2 regions of the Streptomyces sp. NPDC001406 genome follow, and region 2 is predicted to be linked to the other one. Evidence: riboswitches for the same ligand, from Rfam matches in the RefSeq annotation. Region 2 holds a riboswitch; the other holds the start of a gene.
The links. Region 2 has a riboswitch for glycine ahead of gcvT (glycine cleavage system aminomethyltransferase GcvT). Riboswitches for the same ligand answer to the same signal wherever they lie in the genome.

Region 1 (3,726 bases), on a different contig from region 2:
CAGGCATCCAAGCCGAGCCTGCGGGGGAAGGCCGTCGTCGTGGGCGGGCTCGGACCTCGCGGAGTGGTCGCCACGGCGTCGTACGAGGCGCGCGTCTTCGGGGTCCACTCGGCGATGCCCATGGCCCAGGCGCGCCGGCTGGCTCCGAACGCGGCGTATCTCGTGCCGCGCTTCGGGCTGTACCGGACGGTCAGCGAGCAGGTGATGGGGCTGCTGCGGGAGCTGTCCCCCCTGGTGGAGCCGCTGAGCCTGGACGAGGCGTTCATCGATCTGGAGGCCGGGGGAGCGGCCTGGGACGAGGAGTCCGCGCGGCTGGCCGGAGCCAAGCTGCGCGCGGACATACGGGCCGTGACGGGGCTCACCGGGTCGGTGGGGCTCGCGGCATCGAAGATGCTCGCCAAGATCGCCTCCGAGCAGGCCAAGCCGGACGGGCTGGTGCTGATCGAACCGGGGACCGAGCGGGCGCTGCTGGGCCCCATGTCGGTGCGGACGCTGCCGGGGGTCGGCCCGGCCACGGGCGACCACCTCCGCAGAGCCGGGATCACCACGGTCGACGAGATCGCCGAGGCGGGCGAGGACGAGCTCGTACGGCTGCTGGGCAAGGCCCATGGGCACGGGCTGTACGCCATGGCGCTGGCGCACGACGAGCGGCCCGTGGTGGCCGAGCGGGAGACCAAGTCGGTCTCGGTCGAGGACACGTACGACGTGGACATCCACGACCGGCTCAGAGTGGGTCTTGAGGTGCAGCGGCTCGCCGAGCGGTGCGTGCGGCGGCTGCGCGGGGCTGGGCTGTCGGGGCGGACCATCGTGCTGAAGGTGCGGCGGTACGACTTCTCCACACTCACCCGGTCCGAGACGCTCCGTGGGCCCACGGACGATCCGGCGGTGGTGCGGGAGGCCGCCGCGCGGCTCCTCGACTCGGTGGACACGACGGGCGGTGTACGGCTGCTCGGAGTGGGCGTCTCCGGGCTCGCCGACTACACACAGGAGGACCTCTTCGCGCAGGCGGCGGGCGAGCGGGCCGACGCGGCGCCGGAGGAGAGCGTGGCCGAGTCCGCGCCGGAAAGCCCGGCACCCGCCGAGCGGCACTGGTCGCCCGGTCATGACGTGCGGCACACCGAGTACGGACACGGCTGGGTGCAGGGCAGCGGCCTTGGGCGGGTCACCGTGCGTTTCGAAACGCCGGACTCGGAGCCCGGGCGGGTGCGGACGTTCCGGGTCGACGACGCGGACCTGGAGCCGGCGGATCCTTTGCCGTTGGTCCAAGGAGTGGGGGACGGGGGCGAATCCGGGGCGGCTCGCGGCGAGCCGGAGCGGAGCACGGGGGAACCCCGGGCCGCGACTACGCCCCTGTGAGACTTCCGGCCCGCCCTGCCGGCTCCTCGGTCACCCCACTCGTTCGGCCTCAGGTCTCGTCCGTGCCTGCCAGGTTGCCGAAGTCGTGGTCGGGGAGGCGGGGCGGTGGGGCCACGTCCAGGCCGTAGTGGTGGTAGAGCTGGAGCTCCTGCTCCGGGGAGAGATGGCGGCCCACGCCGAAGTCGGGCGCGTCCTTGATGAGGGCTCGGTCGAACGGGACGTGGAGGGTGCCCTCGACCAGTTCACTGGGCTCCAGCGGGACGAAGGCGTCCCGCGAGAACAGGCCGGTGCGTATGGCCGCCCACTCCGGCACGCCGGTCGCGTCGTCGAGGTACACCTCGTCGATCGTGCCGATCTTGGTGCCATTGCGGTCGAACGCCTTGCGGCCGATCAGGTTGCGCGGATCGATGTCGGTCTGCACGGGCCCTCCACTTGGTCGCAACTCATCCGTAAGCACTACAAAAGAGCACAATCAAGGAGGCGGCCACTCGAAGGCCCGGGCGTTGACCTCGCTGGTAGTCTTGCAAACGGCTGCTGACCCCGTGCGGGAGAGTCCTCCGGACATCACCGGAGGCGCCGAAGGAGCAAATCCTCCCCGGAATCTCTCAGGCTCACGTACCGCACGGACGAGGTCACTCTGGAAAGCAGGGCGGGTGTCGACGGCTTCCGCTCTCACCGACGGTGAAAGCCGGTGCCTTCGGGCGACCCGGCGAAGCTCTCAGGTTGAGATGACAGAGGGGGAGGCCGTCGGGGTACCCGTGCCGGGGTGCCCCTCGAAGGTCGCGTCAGACCAGGAGGCCTCCGCAATGACCGCCCAGCGCATTCCGCTCACCGAGCTCGAACAGGGCATCCCCTTCGAACAGCGCCACATCGGGCCCGACCAGGAGGCGCGGGCCAAGATGCTCGCGCACGTCGGTTACGGCTCGCTCGACGAGCTCACCGCCGCCGCGGTGCCGGATGTGATCAAGAACGCCGACGCGCTCGACCTGCCGGGTGCCCGGACCGAGGCCGAGGTGCTCGCCGAACTGCGCTCGCTCGCCGACCGCAACCAGGTGCTCGGCTCGATGATCGGACTCGGGTACTACGGGACCTTCACCCCGCCCGTCATCCTGCGCAACGTGATGGAGAACCCCGCCTGGTACACGGCCTACACGCCCTACCAGCCGGAGATCTCCCAGGGGCGCCTCGAGGCTCTGCTGAACTTCCAGACCATGGTCGCCGACCTCACCGGCCTGCCGACCTCCGGCGCCTCCCTCCTCGACGAGGGCACGGCCGCCGCCGAGGCAATGGCGCTGTCCCGGCGCATGGGCAAGAACAAGAAGGGCCTGTTCCTGGTCGACGCGGACGCGCTGCCGCAGACCATCGCCGTGATCGAGACGCGTGCCGAGCCGGCCGGCGTCGAGGTCGTGGTCGCCGACCTCAGCGAGGGCATCCCGGCCGAGCTCGCCGAGCGCGAGATCAACGGCGTGCTCGTCCAGTACCCGGGCGCCTCCGGTGCCGTACGGGACATCAAGCCGGTCATCGACCAGGCGCACGAGCTCGGTGCGCTCGTCACCGTCGCCGCCGACCTGCTCGCCCTGACCCTGCTGGTCTCGCCGGGCGAGCTCGGCGCGGACATCGCCGTCGGCACGACCCAGCGCTTCGGCGTGCCGATGGGCTTCGGCGGGCCGCACGCGGGCTACATGGCCGTGCACGAGAAGTTCGCGCGCAGCCTGCCCGGGCGCCTCGTCGGCGTCTCCGTCGATGCCGACGGCAACAAGGCCTACCGGCTCGCCCTGCAGACCCGCGAGCAGCACATCCGCCGCGAGAAGGCGACCAGCAACATCTGCACCGCGCAGGTGCTGCTGGCGGTGATGGCGGGCATGTACGCCGTCTACCACGGGCCGGAGGGCCTCAAGGCCATCGCGCGCCGCACCCACCGCTACGCCACGATCCTCGCCGAGGGCCTCAAGGCCGGCGGTGTCGAGATCGTCCACGGCGCCTACTTCGACACGCTGACCGTCAAGGTCACCGGACGCGCCGACGAGATCGTCGCAGCCGCCCGGGACAACGGCGTCAACCTGCACCGGGCCGACGCCGACCACGTCTTCATCGCCTGCGACGAGACCACCAACCGGGCCCAGCTGGCCGCCGTGTGGTCGGCGTTCGGCGTCGAGGGCGACATCGAGGCGCTGGACGCGGCGACGGCGGAGGCCCTGCCGGGCGCGCTGCTGCGCTCCGACGCCTACCTCACCCACCCGGTCTTCCACGAGCACCGCTCCGAGACCGCGATGCTGCGCTACCTGCGCAAGCTGGCCGACCGCGACTACGCGCTCGACCGAGGCATGATCCCGCTCGGCTCCTGCACCATGAAGCTGAACGCGACCACCG
Region 2 (3,726 bases):
CATGTCGACCAGGCCGGTCTCGTCCACGTGGTAGGCGACCACGTCGAACTGCTTGCCGGAGAAGTTCAGCCGCATGCCGTGGGTCAGGTGACCGCCGTGCGCCAGGTCCAGACCGAGGATGGTGTCGCCGGGCTTGGCCAGTGCGAAGAGCGCGGCCTGGTTGGCCGAGGCGCCCGAGTGCGGCTGCACATTGGCGTACTCGGCGCCGAACAGCTCCTTGACCCGGTCGATGGCGATCTGCTCGGCGACGTCGACGTGCTCGCAGCCGCCGTAGTAGCGGCGGCCCGGGTAGCCCTCGGCGTACTTGTTGGTGAGTACCGAGCCCTGGGCCTCCATGACCGCGACCGGAGCGAAGTTCTCCGAGGCGATCATCTCCAGGGTGGACTGCTGGCGCAGCAGCTCGGCGTCGACCGCGGCGGCCACGTCCGGGTCGAGTTCGTGCAGGGGCGTGTTCAGGACGGACATACGTCTACGACTCCTCAGCCGGCGGTGTGGGCCACGTACTCGTCGGCGGAGAGCAGGTCGGCCGGCTCGTCCGTGACGCGTACCTTGAACAGCCAGCCGCCCTCGAAGGGGGCCGAGTTCACCAGGGAGGGGTCGTTGACGACGTCCTCGTTGACCTCCGTGACCTCACCCGTGACCGGCGAGTACAGGTCGGAGACCGACTTCGTGGACTCCAGCTCGCCGCAGGACTCGCCCGCGGTCACCGTGGAGCCGACCTCGGGGAGCTGGGCGTAGACGACATCGCCGAGCGCGTTGGCCGCGAACTCGGTGATACCGACCGTCGAGACGCCGTCCTCGGCGCCCGACAGCCACTCGTGCTCCTTGCTGTAGCGCAGCTGCTGGGGGTTGCTCATGGCCTGAATTCTCCTGTACGCGGGGATGTGCTGATGACTGGGGGAGTACTGAAACCGCAGGTGAGCGGGGTGATGTGCCCGGCATCACAAGCGGGCGGGGCGAGGGCCCCGGTGATCAGTCTCTACTTCTGGCGCTTGTAGAAGGGCAGTGCCACGACCTCGTACGGTTCGTGGCTGCCGCGGATGTCCACGCCGACGCCCGCCGTACCGGGCGCGGAGTGCGCCGCGTCGACGTAGGCGATGGCGACGGGCTTGCCCAGCGTGGGAGAGGGGGCACCCGAGGTGACCTCGCCGATCACCGCGCCGCCGGCGACGACCGCGTACCCCGCGCGGGGGACCCGGCGCCCCTCGGCGACCAGGCCGACCAGGACGCGCGGCGGGTTCTGCTCGGCACGGGCGGCGGCCTCGGTGAGCGCCTCGCGCCCCACGAAGTCGCCCTCCTTCTCGAACTTCACCACCCGGCCGAGTCCGGCGTCGAAGGGTGTGAGGGAGGTCGTCAGCTCGTGCCCGTACAGCGGCATGCCCGCCTCCAGGCGGAGCGTGTCACGGCAGGACAGGCCACAGGGGACCAGACCGACGCCCTCGCCGGCCTTGGTCAGCGCCTGCCACAGCTCGACGGCGTGCTCCGGCTTCACGAACAGCTCGAAGCCGTCCTCGCCGGTGTAGCCGGTACGGGCGATCAGCGCGGGGACACCGGCGACGGTGCCGGGCAGGCCCGCGTAGTACTTCAGGCCGTCCAGGTCGGCATCGGTCAGGGACTTCAGGATGCCGGGGGACTCGGGGCCCTGGACGGCGATCAGGGCGTAGGCGTCGCGGTCGTCGCGGACCTCGGCGTCGAAGCCGGGCGAACGTTCCAGCAGCGCGTCCAGGACCACCTGGGCGTTGGAGGCGTTGGCCACGACCATGTACTCGGTCTCGGCCAGCCGGTAGACGATCAGGTCGTCCAGGATGCCGCCGTCGGCCTGGCAGATCATGGTGTAGCGGGCGCGGCCCACCCCGACGGAGGCGATGTTGCCGACGAGCGCGAAGTTCAGGAACTTCGCCGCCTCCGCACCGGTCACCGTGATCTCGCCCATGTGCGAGAGGTCGAAGAGTCCGGCCTTCGTGCGCACGGCGATGTGCTCGTCGCGCTCGGAGCCGTAACGCAGCGGCATGTCCCAGCCGGCGAAGTCGGTCATGGTCGCACCGAGCGAGCGATGCAGCGCATCGAGCGCGGTATGACGGAGTTCGGTACTGCTCATCGGTCGGTTGTCTCCCAAGGCGATGGGGTCCCCCCGCGCGAGCCGAATTCGAGCGTGGGGGAGGGCGAGGTCGTTCCTCCCCATCTGTCATCGGAACCTGAGAGGTTCGCCATGACCACCCCTGTCCGGGACGACCACGGCTTGCACCTTGGGTGGGGCCACCGTCACGGCGGCCCGCTTTTCAGATGTGCCTCGCCCGCGCGGTAACGGTGCCTGAGAGATTCAAGGGAGGGACTTGCTCCTTCGGCGCCCCGGCAGTGCTGCCGAGGACTCTCCCGCGCGGATTCAAACGGCCGGTATGCAGTTGGCGGCCACATCATTGCACGCCTCGCCCGCGCGCGGCAGGTCGGCTTCTGTAACCGGGCTGTGGCAGTACGCGCACGAAAACGCGAGACACCAGGCATTACCTTCTCTTTACACTCGACGGGCAGGGGAGCTCCGAGCCCAAGGGGAGGACGATCACGGTGAACAGGACCACGGCGTACGCCACGACCACGGGCATGGCACTGCCGAAGCGGGCCGCCGCCCCGGCCCGCGGACGCTGCGACGAGCGCCCGGCACCGGTCGTCCGCGATCTGCGCGACCGCGCCGGCCACAGCCCGCACGGCCTGCTCTTCGGCCCCGGCGACCTGGTCGTGATCACCGGCCTGCCCGGCAGCGGCAAGTCCACCCTGATGAGGCGTGCGGTCCGGGGTGCGCGCATCGACTCCCAGGACACCCGTGACCGCTGGGACGCCCGCATGCCCCGCCTCCTGCCGTACGCGGTCTACCGCCCCCTGGTCCGCCTCGCCCATTACGCCGGGCTGCGCCGCGCCCTGCGCTCGGGCGAGGGGGTCGTCGTGCACGACTGCGGTGCCCAGACCTGGGTGCGCGACTGGCTGGCCCGCGAGGCCCGCCGCCGTGGCGGCACCCTGCACCTGCTGCTGCTCGACGTCACCCCGGACACCGCGCTGGAGGGCCAGCGCGAGCGCGGCCGCGGTGTCTCCCGCTACGCCTTCCTGCGCCACCGTAGGGCCGCCGCCCGCCTCCTGCGCACGGTGGAGCGGGGCGAGCTGCCCCCGGGCTGCGGCTCGGCGGTGCTGCTGGACCGGGCCGCGGCGGACGTCCTGCACCGGATCGGCTTCGCGCGGTGAAGCCGGGTCGCCAGTACCCGCTAGCCTTTCCAGCCATACCAGTGGTTCCCAGCAGGCGGTAGGCAGATGGACTTCCCGGCGGACTTCCCTACGGACTTCCCGGCACAGGCGCACCCCCATCCGCACGGCGGATGGCCCGGCAACGAGCTGGAGGAGGTGCTGTCGGCGTCCCTCGGCGTGCCGTCGGCCGGCGCCCGGATCGTCGAGGTCCTGAGCCGCAGCTTCGTATGGATCCCGCTGCCCAACGGCGGCGGCCCGAACAGCGGTCCCCTGGATCTGCCCACGATGGAGATCGAGGGCCAGGTGTACGTCCCGGTGTTCAGCTCCGAGGAGCAGTTCCGCCAGGTCGCCGGCTCCCACATGTCGTACACCATCGCCCCCGCCGTGGAGTTCGCCCGCGGTCTGCCCCCGCAGGTCGGCCTCGCGATCAACCCGGACGGCGTGGTCGGCGTCCCGCTTCCGCCGGAGGCGGTCGCCGAGCTGTGCCGGGCGGGG

Region 1: linked by a shared signal. The riboswitch ahead of gcvP (aminomethyl-transferring glycine dehydrogenase) and the one ahead of gcvT (glycine cleavage system aminomethyltransferase GcvT) in region 2 are both predicted to bind glycine.

Annotation. Positions count from the first base shown of each region.
Region 1 is NZ_JBIAWG010000014.1:282,803-286,528, reverse strand. Features, by position in the region: gene ACFY1J_RS32425 (DNA polymerase IV) at 1-1,356, shown strand, start outside; gene ACFY1J_RS32420 (PRC-barrel domain-containing protein) at 1,406-1,777, opposite strand; glycine riboswitch at 1,892-1,987, shown strand; gene gcvP (aminomethyl-transferring glycine dehydrogenase) at 2,163-3,726, shown strand, end outside.
Region 2 is NZ_JBIAWG010000022.1:60,008-63,733, forward strand. Features, by position in the region: gene glyA (serine hydroxymethyltransferase) at 1-465, opposite strand, end outside; gene gcvH (glycine cleavage system protein GcvH) at 480-857, opposite strand; gene gcvT (glycine cleavage system aminomethyltransferase GcvT) at 980-2,098, opposite strand; glycine riboswitch at 2,290-2,386, opposite strand; gene ACFY1J_RS39575 (AAA family ATPase) at 2,563-3,231, shown strand; gene ACFY1J_RS39580 (enhanced serine sensitivity protein SseB) at 3,298-3,726, shown strand, end outside.